Regions from separate parts of the Streptomyces sp. NPDC058145 genome, predicted to be linked through region 3. Evidence: riboswitches for the same ligand, from Rfam matches in the RefSeq annotation. Region 3 holds a riboswitch; each other region holds the start of a gene.
What was found. Region 3 has a riboswitch for cyclic di-AMP ahead of ACFVVO_RS06350 (M23 family metallopeptidase). Riboswitches for the same ligand answer to the same signal wherever they lie in the genome.
Positions count from the first base shown of each region.

Region 1: it holds a riboswitch for cyclic di-AMP, as region 3 does, so the genes downstream of both, ACFVVO_RS01645 (C40 family peptidase) here and ACFVVO_RS06350 (M23 family metallopeptidase) in region 3, are expected to answer to the same signal.
Region 2: it holds a riboswitch for cyclic di-AMP, as region 3 does, so the genes downstream of both, ACFVVO_RS12335 (M23 family metallopeptidase) here and ACFVVO_RS06350 (M23 family metallopeptidase) in region 3, are expected to answer to the same signal.
Region 4: it holds a riboswitch for cyclic di-AMP, as region 3 does, so the genes downstream of both, ACFVVO_RS00695 (transglycosylase SLT domain-containing protein) here and ACFVVO_RS06350 (M23 family metallopeptidase) in region 3, are expected to answer to the same signal.

Region 1 is NZ_JBHVUH010000001.1:330,392-334,225, reverse strand. It holds gene pcrA (DNA helicase PcrA) at 1-1,739, opposite strand, end outside; cyclic di-AMP (ydaO/yuaA leader) riboswitch at 2,023-2,194, shown strand; gene ACFVVO_RS01645 (C40 family peptidase) at 2,202-3,296, shown strand; gene ACFVVO_RS01640 (tellurite resistance/C4-dicarboxylate transporter family protein) at 3,369-3,834, shown strand, end outside.
Region 2 is NZ_JBHVUH010000004.1:495,595-499,428, reverse strand. It holds gene ACFVVO_RS12340 (aldo/keto reductase) at 1-313, opposite strand, end outside; gene ACFVVO_RS12335 (M23 family metallopeptidase) at 464-1,510, opposite strand; cyclic di-AMP (ydaO/yuaA leader) riboswitch at 1,518-1,686, opposite strand; gene ACFVVO_RS12330 (PP2C family protein-serine/threonine phosphatase) at 1,911-3,149, opposite strand; tRNA gene ACFVVO_RS12325 (tRNA-Met) at 3,350-3,423, opposite strand; gene ACFVVO_RS12320 (dihydrofolate reductase family protein) at 3,489-3,834, opposite strand, start outside.
Region 3 is NZ_JBHVUH010000002.1:551,081-554,914, reverse strand. It holds gene ACFVVO_RS06360 (M16 family metallopeptidase) at 1-207, shown strand, start outside; gene ACFVVO_RS06355 (M16 family metallopeptidase) at 204-1,592, shown strand; cyclic di-AMP (ydaO/yuaA leader) riboswitch at 1,838-2,001, shown strand; gene ACFVVO_RS06350 (M23 family metallopeptidase) at 2,014-2,769, shown strand; gene ACFVVO_RS06345 (GntR family transcriptional regulator) at 2,970-3,665, shown strand.
Region 4 is NZ_JBHVUH010000001.1:143,293-147,126, forward strand. It holds gene ACFVVO_RS00685 (FAD-dependent oxidoreductase) at 1-684, shown strand, start outside; gene ACFVVO_RS00690 (HAD family hydrolase) at 770-1,582, shown strand; gene ACFVVO_RS00695 (transglycosylase SLT domain-containing protein) at 1,618-2,097, opposite strand; cyclic di-AMP (ydaO/yuaA leader) riboswitch at 2,103-2,287, opposite strand; gene ACFVVO_RS00700 (polyprenyl synthetase family protein) at 2,822-3,832, shown strand.

The sequences.
Region 1 (3,834 bases), on a different contig from region 3:
TCGGTGGAGTTCTGCAACTCGGCCAGGTAACCGGTGCGTTCGAGTATGGCCTCCAGCACGGTCGCCGGTCCGGCGCCGGACTCCACGATGGTCCGCAGGTCCTCCATCAGCGTGTTGAACCGCTTGACGGCGTTGGTGGAGCGTGCGGCCATGCCGTAGGCCTCGTCCACGCGCTTGAGCGCCTGCGGGAAGCTGATCTTCTCGCGCTGGGAGAGGGCGTCGATCATCGCCTCGGCACGGTCGCCGATGCCGCGCTTGGGCACGTTGAGGATGCGGCGCAGCGGCACCGAGTCCTCGGGGTTGGCGAGGACACGCAGGTAGGCGAGGACGTCCCGGACCTCCTTGCGCTCGTAGAAGCGGACGCCGCCGACGACCTTGTAGGGCAGGCCGACGCGGATGAAGACCTCTTCGAAGACACGGGACTGGGCGTTGGTGCGGTAGAAGACGGCGACGTCCCCGGCCTTCGCCTCGCCCGCGTCGGTGAGGCGGTCTATCTCGTCGGCGACGAACTGGGCCTCGTCGTGCTCGGTATCGGCGACGTAGCCGGTGATCCGCGCGCCCTGGCCGGCGTTGGTCCACAGGTTCTTCGGGCGGCGGGACTCGTTGCGCTCGATGACCGCGTTGGCGGCGGACAGGATGGTCTGCGTGGAGCGGTAGTTCTGCTCCAGCAGGATCGTCGTCGCGTTCGGGTAGTCCTCCTCGAACTGGAGGATGTTGCGGATCGTCGCGCCCCGGAAGGCGTAGATCGACTGGTCCGCGTCGCCCACCACGCAGAGTTCGGCGGGCGGCAGGTCCAACTCGCCGGGGGGTACGTCCTCGTCGTGCTGCCCGGTGCCCACCAGTTCCCGTACCAGAGCGTACTGGGCGTGGTTGGTGTCCTGGTACTCGTCGACCATGACGTGCCGGAAGCGGCGGCGGTAGTGCTCGGCGACGTCCGGGAAGGCGCGCAGCAGGTTGACCGTCGTCATGATCAGGTCGTCGAAGTCCAGCGCGTTGGCCTCGCGCAGCCGTGACTGGTAGAGCGCGTAGGCCTGGGCGAGGGTCTTCTCGAATCCGTCGGTGGCCTGGGCGGCGAAGTCCTCCTCGTCGATCAGCTCGTTCTTCAGGTTGCTGATCTTGGCGCTGAAGGACTTCGGCGGGTAGCGCTTGGGGTCGAGGTCGAGGTCGCGGCAGACCAGGGCCATCAGGCGCTTGGAGTCGGCGGCGTCGTAGATCGAGAAGGACGACGTGAAGCCGAGCCTCTTGGACTCGCGCCGCAGGATGCGCACGCACGCGCTGTGGAAGGTCATCACCCACATCGCGTTGGCGCGCGGGCCGACGAGCTGCTCGACCCGCTCCTTCATCTCACCCGCGGCCTTGTTGGTGAAGGTGATCGCGAGGATCTGACCCGGGTGCACGTTCCGCGCGGCGAGCAGGTGGGCGACGCGGTGGGTGAGCACGCGGGTCTTGCCGGAACCCGCGCCGGCCACGATGAGCAGCGGCGAGCCGGCGTGGGCGACCGCGGCGCGCTGGTTGTCGTTCAGCCCCCGCATCAGCGCGTCCGGGTCGATCACGGGACGCGGGGCGCCGTCGCGGTAGTGGGCGTCCCGGTCCGGCGGCACGTCGAACTTCCCGCCGAACAGATCGTCCGGAAGGGGCTCCGGAGCGTGGTCGTCCTCGGGCGGCGGCGGGGGCTCCTCCGCGTGCCCGCGAGGGGCCTGGAGGTCCGCCAGGAAGCTGTCGTCAAAGAGGCTGCTCATCGCTCTACGAGTCTAGGGGGCCGCACCGACAACCGGTCCCGGCACCGGGAAGTCGGCGCCCGTGAGGTCCGCGACAGCACACGGCACCGGCGCGTCGGCCATCGCGCCAGGAATGCGGCCGAACCCCTCACCCTGCGAAAGCGCCTTGTCACGCCCGTATGAAACCGGCCCCGGGTCACGGAAATGTATCGGACATATGGCACAGCAACCTTCACAGGAGTCACACGAGTTGGCTAGGTTGCCGTCAGGCCGCACGACCCCTACCGGCGAACCTCGCCGGGCCGCGCGGCCTCCGCCGAGTCCGGTGCGCCCCTCGTGGCAGCCGGAGCCGGGGACCCACCGTTCCTGGGGTGAATCGGCCGACTCCCGCCCGGGACGACGCCGTAGGGCAACCCTTCCGAACCACCCGCCCGAACCCGACAGCTAACCCGGTAGGCGGCATGTTGGAAGGAGTCGCCTCCCTTGGCGTCGCACCGCAAGCCGGGTCCCCCGGGGACCCGTGGGACGGGCATCCGCACCCCCGTCCTGGCCACCGCCGCCCTCACCTCCGTGGCCGTCCTGTCCCAGACGGCCGGGGCCGCTTCGGCCTCCGCCTCCTCCGCAGGCGACGGCAGGCCGAGCGTGGAGGAGGTCGAGAAGAAGATCGATGAGCTGTACCGCAGGGCTGACCCGGAGGAGGAGCCCGCGGCCGTGCAGCGGGCTCGCGCCGAGGTCCCGCGCGCGGAGGCCGTCCGGCGCCCGGGGCTGTTCACCAAGGCCCGCGAGGGGCTGGCTCCGTTCGCCGCCGCTCCCGAGACGGCCGGCTCGCTGCTCGCGGAGTACCCGGAGGACCACTTCGCCCAGAGCCGGCTGATGAACCGGCTGGCCTCCCGGGTGAAGGGCGCGGCCGAGCGCGGGAAGGCCCCCAGGGCCCCCGAGGCGCCGGCCGCCGCGCGGTACGACGTGAGGACGGCCAAGGCGGCCGTCCAGCACAAGCTCGCCACCGCGCGCGAGCTGCTGTCCCGACTGACGGCTCCGGTCGCGGCCCCGGCTCCGGCTATGGCTGCGGTGCCGGCTCCGCATCCGGCTCCGGCTCTGGCTTCGGTCCCGGCTCCGCCCTCGGTCCTGGCTCCGCCTTCGGTCCCGGCCCGGGCTCCGGAGCGGCCGCGGTCCGCGGCGCGGCCGGTGAGCGTGCCGCCCGTCGCCCCGCTGGCCCCCGTCACCAAGGCCGAGAAGGCCATCGCCTTCGCGCGCGCCCAGATCGGCAAGCCGTACGTCTCAGGTGCCAGCGGGCCCGGTTCATACGACTGCTCCGGCCTCACCCAGGCCGCCTGGAAGGCCGCGGGTGTCACCCTGCCGCGTGCCGCGCGTGACCAGGCCGCCATGGGCACCGCGGTCCCGCTCGCCGACGCGCGCCCCGGTGACCTGGTCTTCTTCCACGAAGACAGCAGCCATGTGGGCCTGTGCACAGGCGACGGGACGATGATCCACGCCCCGCGGCCCGGTGCGTACGTGCGCGAGGAACCGGTCCACCTGGCGGGCGAGTCGGTCGTCCACCGGGTGGTGCGGCCGGCCTGACGGTGCTCTTTTCGGGCCCCGCGCGCGCGTGCCCCGCGAGCGCGGGCGCCACCGCTCCCTAGCATCGGGCGCATGCCCATGCCCGGCTTCTCTGGTCTGCGTACATGGTGGGCGGGGCGTCCGCCGGCGGCGGGGGCAGCCGTCATGGCGAGCGGCATCGTGTCGGTGGGCCTGCATCTGACCGGTCCCGAGGTGGTGTCCCTGGTCTTCCTGTGGCTGGCCTGCCTCGCCTGGGTGGCGCTCGCCGCCGACTTCGCCGTACGGCTGGTGACGCAGCGGCCGCGGTGGCTGGCCGAGGCGAAGAGCCCCGGCGCGCTCTCCGCCGTCGCCGCCACGACGGTGCTCGGCACCCGGCTCTCGCTGCTCGGCCGGCAGACCCTGGCCGGGGCCGCCCTGGCGCTGGCGGTTCTGCTGTGGCCGGTGCTGCTGCTTCTCGTCGTACGGCACTGGGGGCGGCGCATGCCGGGGGCGGTGTTCCTGTGTTGTGTGGCCACACAGGGGCTGGCGGTGCTGGCGGCCACCCTGGCCGCGGCGGAGA
Region 2 (3,834 bases), on a different contig from region 3:
TGATGTTGGCCGCGGTGAGCCCCTGGTACTCCGGGTGCTGGCTCACCTTGGTCGCGATGACGACCTCGGAGCGGTTGCCGCGGGTCTTGAGCCACTTGCCGATGATGGTCTCCGACTCACCGCCCTTGTTGCCCTCGATCCACGCCGAGTAGGAGTCGGCGGTGTCGACGAAGTTGCCGCCGGCGGCCGTGTAGGCGTCGAGGACGGCGAAGGAGGTCTTCTCGTCGGCGGTCCAGCCGAAGACGTTGCCACCGAGGGCGAGCGGGAAGACCTCGAGGTCGGAGGAGCCGATTTTGCGCAGAGAAGCAGTCATGCCCTGTTACAACGATCACCCCGGTACCGCCCATTCCGGGATCGCGCGAACGGTGTGTGAACACGACGGCAGCCCTGACGCCGGGGGTGGCGTCAGGGCTGCCGGGATCGGATCGAGGTGCCGGGCCGGGTCAGGAGGCCCGGGGCCGGCTCAGGGGTTGAGGCCCTTGCCGTGCAGCCACGCCATCGGGTCGATGCCGGTGGCCGCGCCGCCGGGGTGGACCTCCAGGTGCAGGTGCGGGCCGGTGACGTTGCCGGTGGCGCCGACGCGGCCGATGACGTCGCCGGTGCTGACCTTCTGGCCGGCGGAGACGCTGATCGAGGACTGGTGGCAGAACCAGAGCTCGGTGCCGTCGTCGAGGGTGAGGACGGTGCGGTAGCCGTAGGAGCCGGCCCAGCCCGCCTCGGTGACGGTGCCGCTGTGGATGGCCTTGATCAGCGTGCCGGTGGGCGCGGCGAAGTCGAGGCCGGTGTGGTACCCGGAGGACCACATCGAGCCGGCCTCGCCGAAGGTCGAGGTGATCGTGTACGAGGACGTCGGCAGCGTGTACTGCTTGGCCAGCGCGGCCAGCCGCTCCTCCTCGGCCTTCTTCTCGGCGGCGGCCTCGGCCTCCTTCTTGGCCTCGGCGGCCTTGGCCTCGGCCGCGGCCGCGGCCTCCTTCTGCGCCTTGACGGCCGCGTCGGCGGCCTTCTGCTCGGCGGCGGCGGCCGCTGCCGCGCCGGCCGTGGAGTCGGCCTTGCTCTGCTGCTGCTCCGCCTGGGCCATGATCCGGTTGCGCAGGGTCTCGCCCGCGTCGGAGCCGTCCTGCTCGCTGTCGGCGGCGGTGGTGCCGACCGAGCTGAGCGAGGCCGTGGTGGCCTTGGACTCCTCGGAGTGGCCGTCGTCGAACAGGGAGCCGACGGAGGGCAGATCGGGCATGGAGATGGACACCGGCGGCTTGCCGGTGTGGGCGCTGGCCATGCCGCCCGCGCCGACGGCCGCTATGACGCCGACGCCGAGGACGGTGGAGCTGCGGGCGAGCCCGCCGCGCTGCTTGGCGACGCGGTGCCGGCCGCGTACGGGGCGGATGGACTCCTCGGTGGGATTCCACTCCTCCCAGGGGCCCTCTTCGGCGCGGTAGCCGCCGTAGCCGAATGTTTCGGTGTCACGCTGGCTGGGCACGTATGGGGCTTCGGGGGCAGGCCGGTTGGACGCCACGCGGGCGTACTCCTTTCCTTCCTCCGCCTACCGGGTTAGCTGACGGGTTCGGAGCAGGAAGGTCTCCTACGCGCGTATACGTACCGAGAACCTGATCGGTTCACGGTGGCATCCGCGTGATTCACCCCAAAGTAGTGGTTCCCCGGTTCCCTTGCGGGATTCGGCGCGTGCGCACGGAGCCGCCTCTTGTGACGGCTGGGACGACCGCGCTGCGTTATCGAACGTTAATAGACTCACCTGTGAGATTCCAAGCCGTTCGGCTTGATCATTAACGTTCCTGAGGGTGGACGTACGCCGCACGGCTGTGAAAAACGGGCGAGTTGACCGGCCTTCAGGAGTCACGGAGTTTTTGACGGTGCCTCAGCAGCCAAGCGGAGGGCTTCCGTCCGATCACTGTTGGTTACATCTGTCGGAGTCGGCGTACGGCCAGCAGCGCCATGTCGTCCGCCATGCCGCCCCCGGAGTGCCGCCTGACCTCCGCGGCGAGCCGGGTGAGCAGGGTGCGCGGGTCGGGGAAGCGGCGCCCGGCGAGCCGGCGCACCGGGTCGTAGAACCGGCCGTGGGCGTCCCGGGCCTCGGTGAGGCCGTCGGTGTAGAGCAGCAGGGTGGTGCCGTCCGGGAAGCGGGTCTCGGCCGCGCGGTCGGGCCACCGGCCGAGGTCGCCCATGCCGAGCGGCAGCGCGGGCTCGTCCGCGGTCAGGGCGCGCAGGGTGCCGTCGGCGTGCAGCAGCAGGGGCGGCGGATGACCGCGGTTGACGATCCGCACCACCCCCTCGCCGTGCGGCAGTTCGGCGAGGACGACGGTGGTGAAGCCCTCCAGCGCGTCGACCCCGTCGCGCCGGGTGCCCTCGCGGGCCAGCGCCCGCTCCAGCCGCCCCGCCACCGCCTCCAGCGTGGCCTCCTGCTCGGCGGCCTCCCGGAACGCCCCGATCACCACGGCGACGGCGGCGACCGCGCCCATGCCCTTGCCGCGCACGTCCCCGACGACCAGGCGTACGCCGTGCGGGCCATCCTGCACCGCGTACAGGTCGCCGCCGATGAACGCGCCCTCCTGCGCCGCCTCGTACCGGGCCGCGATGTCGAGGCCGGCGATGCGGGGAGCGGGCTCGGGCAGCACGGCCCGCTGGGCAGCCTCGGCGATCTCCCGGACGGAGGCCAGCCGCCGGTCGCCGAGGCGTACCACCCGGTTGATGGCGACGGCCAGCAGGGCGACCGTGGCCACGGTGACGATCTGGGTGACGGTGTTGACGTCCAGGCCCGTGCCGAAGTGGGCGTGCACCACATAGGTGGCGGCCAGGGCGGCCAGCCCGGTGAGGAGCGTGGTGCGCAGCGAGGTCAGGGGCGCGGCGACCAGCGGGGCGGCGGTGAAGAACGGCACGGCGGTGAAGTCGCGTGGGGTGAGCAGGTCGTACAGGAGCCCGCCGGCGATGAGCAGGAGGGAGAGGGCGCGGGGCAGGGTGCGTGCGACGGGGCGACGGCACCGCTCCGGCGGGAGGGGCGCGGGGCCGGCGCCGGGGCCCGGATCCGGGTCCAGGTCCGGGTCCGGGTCCAGGTCCGGGTCCGGGTCCGGGACGGGTCCGCCGGGGAGCCGGCCGCCCGCTCTGGCGTACGGGCTCTCCTCCACCTCACCAGGGCGCACTGCTGGTCTCCCGTGTCCTCGACGTACGACCAGCGTGGCGGGGGCGCGGGAGGCGGGCGACTGCTGTGGACCGAGCGGATGACCTGCTGTGACGTACGCCACTCGCCTTGTGTCGCGGCTTTCCTGGTATCCGACGGGAGCGCGGCGGAAAACACTCAGGGCCGGAATCCATGTACTGGATTCCGGCCCTGAGTCTTCAGTAGCGGGGACAGGATTTGAACCTGCGACCTCTGGGTTATGAGCCCAGCGAGCTACCGAGCTGCTCCACCCCGCGTCGTTGTGTCTCCAGCATACGCCATGCGCGGGGTGCTCGGCACACACGTTTCCGCGCGGCGCCGCTCAGGGCAGCAGATGGGCGTTCGGCGCCTTGGCCGAGCCCTCGTACTCGGGGAGCAGGACGACGTCCACGCCGGCGGCCGCCAGCACCCCGGTGCCGTCGGCGCCGGGGACGAAGGTGTCCGGCTCCCGCCAGGCCGTGACCACCCGGCGCACGCCCGCGCGCAGGATCAGCTCGGCACAGGGTGCCGGGCGGGAGGCCCGGCGGGAGCAGGGCTCAAGGCTGCTGTAGACGGTGGCGCCGGGCAGCCGCGGGTCGGCCGGGTCCAGCTTCGCCAGGGCCGCCTCCTCGGCGTGCACCACGGGGTCGCCGCCCTCGCGCGAGTGGCCGCGGGCCAGCTCGGTGCCG
Region 3 (3,834 bases):
GCCCTGACGGCCGTCGAGCGCGTTCTGGAGGTGACCCCCGAGCGGGTCCAGGAGGTGGCCAAGGCCCGCCTGCGCCCGGACAACCGCGCGGTCCTCGTGTACGAGCCCAAGTCCCCGGAGACCGTCCAGGACGCCGACGTCCCGGAGGACCCGGAGGCCGAGGCGACCGTGGAGGGTCGACACGACAACGAGGAGACGGCCAAGTGAGCGAGCTCGCCCCGATGGACTTCCACCCCCAGCCGCAGCCGGGCGAGGCCAGGCCCTGGGCGTTCCCGGCCCCCGAGCGCGGCACGCTGGACAACGGCCTGACCGTGCTGCGCTGCCACCGCCCCGGCCAGCAGGTCGTCGCCGTGGAGGTGCTGCTCGACGCGCCCCTGGACGCCGAGCCGTCCGGCCTGGACGGCGTCGCCACGATCATGGCGCGGTCCTTCTCCGAGGGCACCGACAAGCACTCGGCCGAGGAGTACGCCGCCGAGCTGGAGCGGGCCGGCGCCACGCTCGACGCGCACGCCGACCACCCCGGCGTCCGGCTCAGCCTCGAGGTGCCGGCCTCCCGCCTGGCCAAGGGCCTCGGCCTGCTCGCCGACGCCCTGCGCGCCCCCGCCTTCGCGGAGAGCGAGACCGAGCGGCTGGTGCGCAACCGGCTGGACGAGATCCCGCACGAGCTGGCCAACCCCTCCCGCCGCGCCGCCAAGGAGCTCTCCAAGGAGCTGTTCCCGGCCACCGTGCGCATGTCGCGTCCGCGTCAGGGCACCGAGGAGACGGTCGAGAAGATCGACGCGGCCGCGGTCCGCGCCTTCTACGACCGCCATGTGCGTCCCGCCACGGCGACCGCGGTCGTGGTCGGCGACCTCACCGGCACCGACCTGGACGCCCTGCTCGCCGACACCCTGGGCGCCTGGTCCGGCACCCCCGCCGAGCCGCGCCCGGTGCCGCCGGTGACCGCCGACGACACCGGCCGTGTCGTCATCGTCGACCGGCCCGGCGCCGTCCAGACGCAGCTGCTCATCGGCCGGATCGGCCCCGACCGGCACGACCGCGTGTGGCCCGCCCAGGTGCTCGGCACCTACTGCCTCGGCGGCACGCTCACCTCCCGCCTGGACCGCGTCCTGCGCGAGGAGAAGGGCTACACCTACGGCGTGCGCGCCTTCGGGCAGGTCCTGCGGTCCGCCCCGGACGGCACCGGCGCCGCGATGCTCGCCATCAGCGGTTCCGTGGACACCCCGAACACCGGCCCGGCGCTCGACGACCTGTACAAGGTGCTGCGCACCCTCGCGGCCGAGGGCCTGACGGACGCCGAGCGGGACGTCGCCGTGCAGAACCTGGTCGGGGTGGCGCCGCTGAAGTACGAGACCGCGGCGGCCGTCGCGAGCACCCTGGCCGACCAGGTCGAGCAGCACCTGCCCGACGACTTCCAGGCGACGCTGTATCAGCAGCTCGCGGCCACCGGCACCGTGGAGGCCACCGCGGCGGTCGTCAGCGCCTTCCCGGTGAACGGCCTGGTGACCGTCCTCGTCGGTGACGCCGCGCAGATCAAGGAGCCCGTGGAGGCGCTCGGCATCGGCGAAGTCACCGTCGTCGCCGCCGAGTAACGGCCGGACGGCGTCACGCGCGCGTGGGGACCTCGCGGCCGACGGGCCGTCAGGTCCCCGTCGCGTGCGCGGTCCTTCCTGAAACGGGTGAGCCGCCCTTGTTCAGATGTCCGAATTGAGGCGGAGGTTGCCTGTCTGCCCTGTGGGATGCGCTACAAAAGCCCGGATCCGTTTGGGCGGCGAAGACCGGGCCGCTTAGCTTCTTCCGGGCTGTCCGTCAGGCAGTGCGCCGCGCCCGCGGCACCGGACAGCCATCGCCGAGTCCCCGTACGGCGCGAGCCAGGGGAGCCGGGGACCCATCGCAGTCCCTGGGGTGAATCGGACGCCCGCGCGCGAGCGAGGGGGTCCGTAGGAGACCTTCCTGCTCCGAACCCGTCAGCTAACCCGGTAGGCGAGAGGGAAGGAAAGGACCAGCCACTTCATGGCGTTCATGTGCGCCTCCGGGAAGCACCGCAAGCCCGGCCGCGTCAAGCGCACCACCGCCCAGGCGGCGGGTGTCGCAGCCCTCACCACCACCGGTGTCATCGGCACCCTCGCGGCCTCCCCGGCGCTCGCCGCCGAGAAGCCCGTCGAGCAGACCGGCCTCACGCCGGTGATCAGTGTGAGCGACGAGGTCGCCGAGCAGATCGACGAGCAGGCCGCCGCCCAGACCCAGGCCGCCGAGCGCAAGGCGGCCGAGGAGGCCGCTGCCAAGGCGGCCGCCGCCGAGGCGAAGAAGGAACGCGAGGCCGCGGCGCGCGCCGCCCGCGAGGCCGAGCGCAGGCGTCTGAACGCCTTCGTCGCCCCGATCGTGCACTCGTACGTCTCCACGGCCTACCAGGCCAGCAGCTCCCTGTGGTCGTCCGGCTCGCACACGGGCATCGACTTCCACGCCGCCAGCGGCACCTCCGTGCACGCGGTCGGCGCCGGCACCGTCGTCTCCACCGGCTGGGGCGGGGCGTACGGCAACGAGATCGTGATCCGGATGGCCGACGGCATGTACACCCAGTACGGCCACCTGTCGTCCATCGGCGTCACGGTGGGCCAGAAGGTCGTTCCGGGCCAGCAGATCGGCCTGTCCGGCGCGACCGGCAACGTCACCGGCCCGCACCTCCACTTCGAGGCCCGGACGACCCCCGAGTACGGCTCGGACGTCGACCCCATCGCCTACCTCCGCAAGCACGGCGTGCACGTCTGACATCTCCCGCACGGACACCCGAAAGCCCCGGCTCACCCAGCCGGGGCTTTCGCCGTTTCCAGCGATGGCCGCCGGACCGGTTGGCCAAAAAATATGCATGGATTCCGGGCCGCCGTCGGAAATTCCGCTCCTTTGGAATAGAGTCACGGATCAACACGTCCATCGTCGGCGTTTCACGGGGATTAAGGCGGAGGTCGGTCATGCGTATTCCGGCGCACTCGGTGTGCACGGCGATCCGGGACGACATCGTCGCAGGTGTCCATGGGCGCGGCGGCCGGCTCACCGAGGAAGTCCTGGCCCGCCGCTACGGCGTCTCGCGCGTCCCCGTTCGTGAGGCCCTGCGCACCCTGGAGGCGGAGGGCTTCGTGGTGACCCGGCGGCACGCGGGCGCGTGCGTGGCCGAGCCGACCGAGCAGGAGGCCGCCGACCTGCTGGAGATGCGCATGCTCCTGGAGCCGCTCGGCGCCTCCCGGGCCGCCCAGCGGCGCACCGAGGCCCACCTGAAGGTGCTGCGCGGCCTGGTCAGGCTGGGGCAGGAGCGGGCCAGACGGGGCAACAGCGAGGATCTGCGCGCGCTGGGGGGCTGGTTCCACGAGACGCTCGCCCAGGCCTCGGGCAGTCCCTCGCTGACGTCGATGCTGACCCAACTCCGGCACAAGATCGCCTGGATGTACGCGGTGGCGGCCCCGTCGAGCCCGGTGGACTCCTGGGCCGAGCACGGCGCGATCGTGGACGCGGTGGCGCGCGGCGACGGCGAACGCGCGCGTGCGCTCACGGCGCTGCACACCGAGCGGGCGACGGTCGCGCACCGATGGCGCTTTTCCGGCGGCGAGGGCCGCCCGGACCGCGTGAGGACTTCGCAACATGCTGTAAACATGTCGAGCCCGCGGCATTAACACGGGCACCGTATACAAAGAGGAGGGAATTCGATGGCGGGTATTTCCGCTGCCCGGATTTCCCGCGTTCCTCAATTGCCGGTGAAATGGCGGAGCCGTGGCGCCCGGGCCCGGGGGGGCCGGGCCCCCCGGGTAACGGGCCATATGGGGCGCGGGGAAACCCGGCCGC
Region 4 (3,834 bases), on a different contig from region 3:
GACCTCGGCCGCTTCGCCGGGCAGGAGCTGATCGTCATCGGCGCCGGCCAGTCCGCCCTGGAGACCGCGGCCCTCGCGGCCGAAGCCGGCGCGCGGGTGCGCGTCGTCTCGCGCGGCCGCGGCCGGGTCGCGTTCGGTGCCCCGCCCTGGCGCCAGCCGAGGCTGCGCCCCGAGTCGCCGTTCGGCCGTGCCTGGTCGCTGTGGGCGCTCAGCCACTACGCCCAGCCGTACCGTTTCCTGCCCGCCCGGACCCGTCATCTCCTGGTCCGCAAGGTCCTCGGTCCGCTCGGCGCCTGGTGGCTGCGCGACCGCTTCGAGGGCAAGGTCCAGGTCCATGAGGTCGACCGGGTGCTGGGTGCAGAGGCCCCGGACGGCAGCCCGGTGCTCACCGTCCGCACCCACGACGGCCGCACCGAGCGGCTGGCCGCCGATCACGTCGTCGCGGCCACCGGCTACCGCGTGGACATCGCCGCGATGGACTTCCTCGGGCACGGACTGCGCACCAGCCTGGCGGTGAGCCGGGGCGCCCCGAGGCTCGGTGCCGGCCACGTCTCCTCCGCCCCCGGCCTGTACTTCACCGGTCTCCCGGCGGCGTCCTCCTACGGACCGGTGATGCGCTTCGTGTGCGGTACGGAGTTCGCCTCACCACGCCTGGTGAAGCACCTGGCCGCGGCCCACGGCTGAGACCCGGCTGACGTTCCTGGCCGGGACCCCAAGTACGCGAAGAACCGGGTGAGTCGGCGGGGCGTGCGGTCCGTATTCTCTGATCATGGCCGCACCTCCCGCATACGCACTGATCGCCACCGACCTGGACGGGACGCTGCTGCGCGGCGACGACACCGTCTCCGACCGGTCGCTCGCCGCGCTGGACCGGGTGGCGCGGGCCGGTGCCCGGCACCTGGTGGTGACAGGCCGACCGGCCCCCCGCGTGCGGCCGCTCCTGGCCGCCCTCGGCTGCACGGGGCTCGCGGTGTGCGGGCAGGGAGCGCAGGTCTACGACGCCGGCACCGGCCGTCTGCTGTGGTCGGTGCGGCTGGACCGGGAACTGGCGGAGACCGCGCTCGGCAAGATCGAGGCCGAGGCGGGGCAGGTCTTCGCGGCCGTCGACCAGGACGGCGTGGACGGGCTCACGCTGATCGAACCCGGGTATCTGATGCCCCACCCGACCCTGCCCGCGGTGCGGGTCGGCCGGCGCGACGACCTGTGGCGCGAGCCCATCAGCAAGGTGCTGCTGCGCCATCACGCGCTGTCGGACGACGAGTTGGCGGCGACCGCGCGCGCGGCGGTGGGCTCGCTGGCCACGGTCACCATGTCGGGGCCGGGCACGGTGGAACTCCAGCCGTGCGGGGTCACCAAGGCGACCGGGCTTGCGCTGGCCGCCGATCGTCTGGGGATCGCCGCCGAACAGGCCCTGGCCTTCGGCGACATGCCCAATGACATCCCCATGTTCGACTGGGCGGGCCGCGGTGTCGCCATGGCCAACGCCCACCCCGAACTCAAGGCGGTCGCGGACGAGGTCACGACGTCGAACGAGGACGACGGCGTCGCCGTCGTCCTCGAAGGACTGTTCCCGGCCTGCTGACCGGGAACTCGGTGGTGCTCCGCCGCGAATGCCGGTCAGTAGGCGCCGAAGACGTTGTCGATCGACCCGTAGCGAGCGGCCGCGTAGTTGCAGGCGGCGGTGATGTTCGCGACCGGGTCGTAGGGGTCGAACGCCGTTCCGGCCACGTGGTAGGTGTTGAAGGTCGGGTCGATCACCTGGAGCAGGCCCTTGGACGGGATGCCCTTGGCGGCGTTGGAGTCCCACAGGTTGATGGCGCGCGGGTTGCCCGAGGACTCACGGATGATGTTGCGGTGGATGCCGTTGTAGGTGCCCGGGATGTGCTTCTCCGCCATGATCGCGAGGGACTCGCGGATCCAGCCGTCGAGGTTGTTCGGGTACCCGGCGAGGGTGGTGCCGGTCGAGCCGGCGGAGTCGGCCGCGGAGGCGTTGGTCGCGCCGACGACCGGAAGGGCGAGCACGGCGGCGCCGGTACCGAGCACGGCGAGCTTGCGGACGAGGCGGCTGGTGCGGACGCGGCGGGGCTGAGCGGGCATGGCTGAGTTCCTCTCCGTCGCCTGCGAGGTGAGCTGTCGGGTTCGGGCGGGGAGGTGCCCGGCCGTGCCGCCCCCGAGGCGGCACGACTTAACCCCTTGCCGTTCCGGTGACGACACGTGTCGTCCGGTCCGGCGAACTTACCTGGGTCCCCCGCTCCTGCCGTACGAATGAGTTCGTCGATGGGTGAGGTCGGGCGGCGGCAGGATTCGGCGTTCCGCTCGACTGGCCGGGAACGTATGCGACAGCACATGTCCGGAACAAGTGTCGGATTCACGTAAAGGCCGAGTTGACCTTGTTCTGTTCCGTTTTGGGCGCTTGATCCTTTGCGACTGCCAACGCTCAACTGGCCGACGGGGCAAGGAGAAGCGGGTGGTGGCCGGGGCTGAGGGCCCGATCGGGGCGCGTGACCCAATTCACGAAATAGCAAACCATTCCAAATCAGACATGGGGGATTTGGTGGCGGCGGTGAATCGAGGGCGGAGTGCCCCGCGGGATGACGCGTGGCCGATTTGCTGCGTGTCATAAAAGGCGCATTAAGGCGCTTAATGTCCGTATTATCGGGTGGTCGGCGGTGTGCCGACCGTGGTCCGATGCCGTCCGTGCCGGACCGGTGGGCGCCCTCGGTGATCGAAACAGGACCGGATACGCTGACTTGAGTGAGGGCAGCGACCTATCGACAAACCGTGTAATCGCCAGCAGACACCAGCAGACAGGAGACCCCTCGTGACCGTCGTCGGGCCGTTCGGGCTGAGCGTGCGGGACCAGGCTCTGGAAGCCGATGTCCAGGCCGGATTGACGGCTGTCGAGGAAGGCTTGCTCGAGGCCACCAAGAGCGAGGTCCCGTTCATCACGGAGGCCGCGCAGCACCTCGTACGGGCCGGTGGGAAGCGGTTCCGGCCGCTCCTCGTGATGCTCGCGGCACAGTTCGGGGACCCGTACGCGCCCGGCATCGTGCCGTCGGCCGTGGTCGTGGAGCTGACCCACCTGGCCACGCTGTACCACGACGACGTCATGGACGAGGCGTCCGTGCGGCGCGGGGTGGACAGCGCCAACACGCGCTGGGGCAACTCCGTCGCGGTCCTCACCGGCGACTTCCTCTTCGCCCGCGCCTCCCAGATCCTCGCCGACCTCGGCCCCGAGGCGGTCCGGGTCCAGGCCCTCGCGTTCGAGCGGCTGGTCACCGGGCAGATCCTGGAGACCGCGGGCCCCTCGGACGGCCGTGACCCGGTCGAGCACTACCTGGACGTACTGGGCGGCAAGACCGGCTCCCTGGTGGCGGTGTCCTGCCGGTTCGGCGCGATGATGTCCGGCGCCGACGAGACGGTCGTCGACGTGCTCACCCAGTACGGCGAGCGGCTCGGGGTCGCCTTCCAGCTCGCGGACGACGTCCTGGACATCGCCTCCGACTCGCACGAGTCCGGCAAGACCCCGGGGACCGACCTGCGCGAGGGCATCCCGACGCTGCCCGTGCTCCGGCTGCGCGAGCGCGCGGCCCGCCTGGGGCTGCCCGAGGACATCGCCCTGTGCGAGCTGCTCGACTCCGACCTCGGCGACGACGCCCGGCTCGAGGAGGCGCTGACCGCGCTCCGCGCGCACCCCGCGCTGGAGCAGGCCCGCCGCGACACCGTCCGCTACGCCGAGGAGGCGCGCGCCGCGCTGGCCCCGCTGCCGGAGTGCGACTCCAAGGCGGCGCTGCTCGAACTGTGCGACGCGGTGGTGCACCGGGCCGGCTGAGC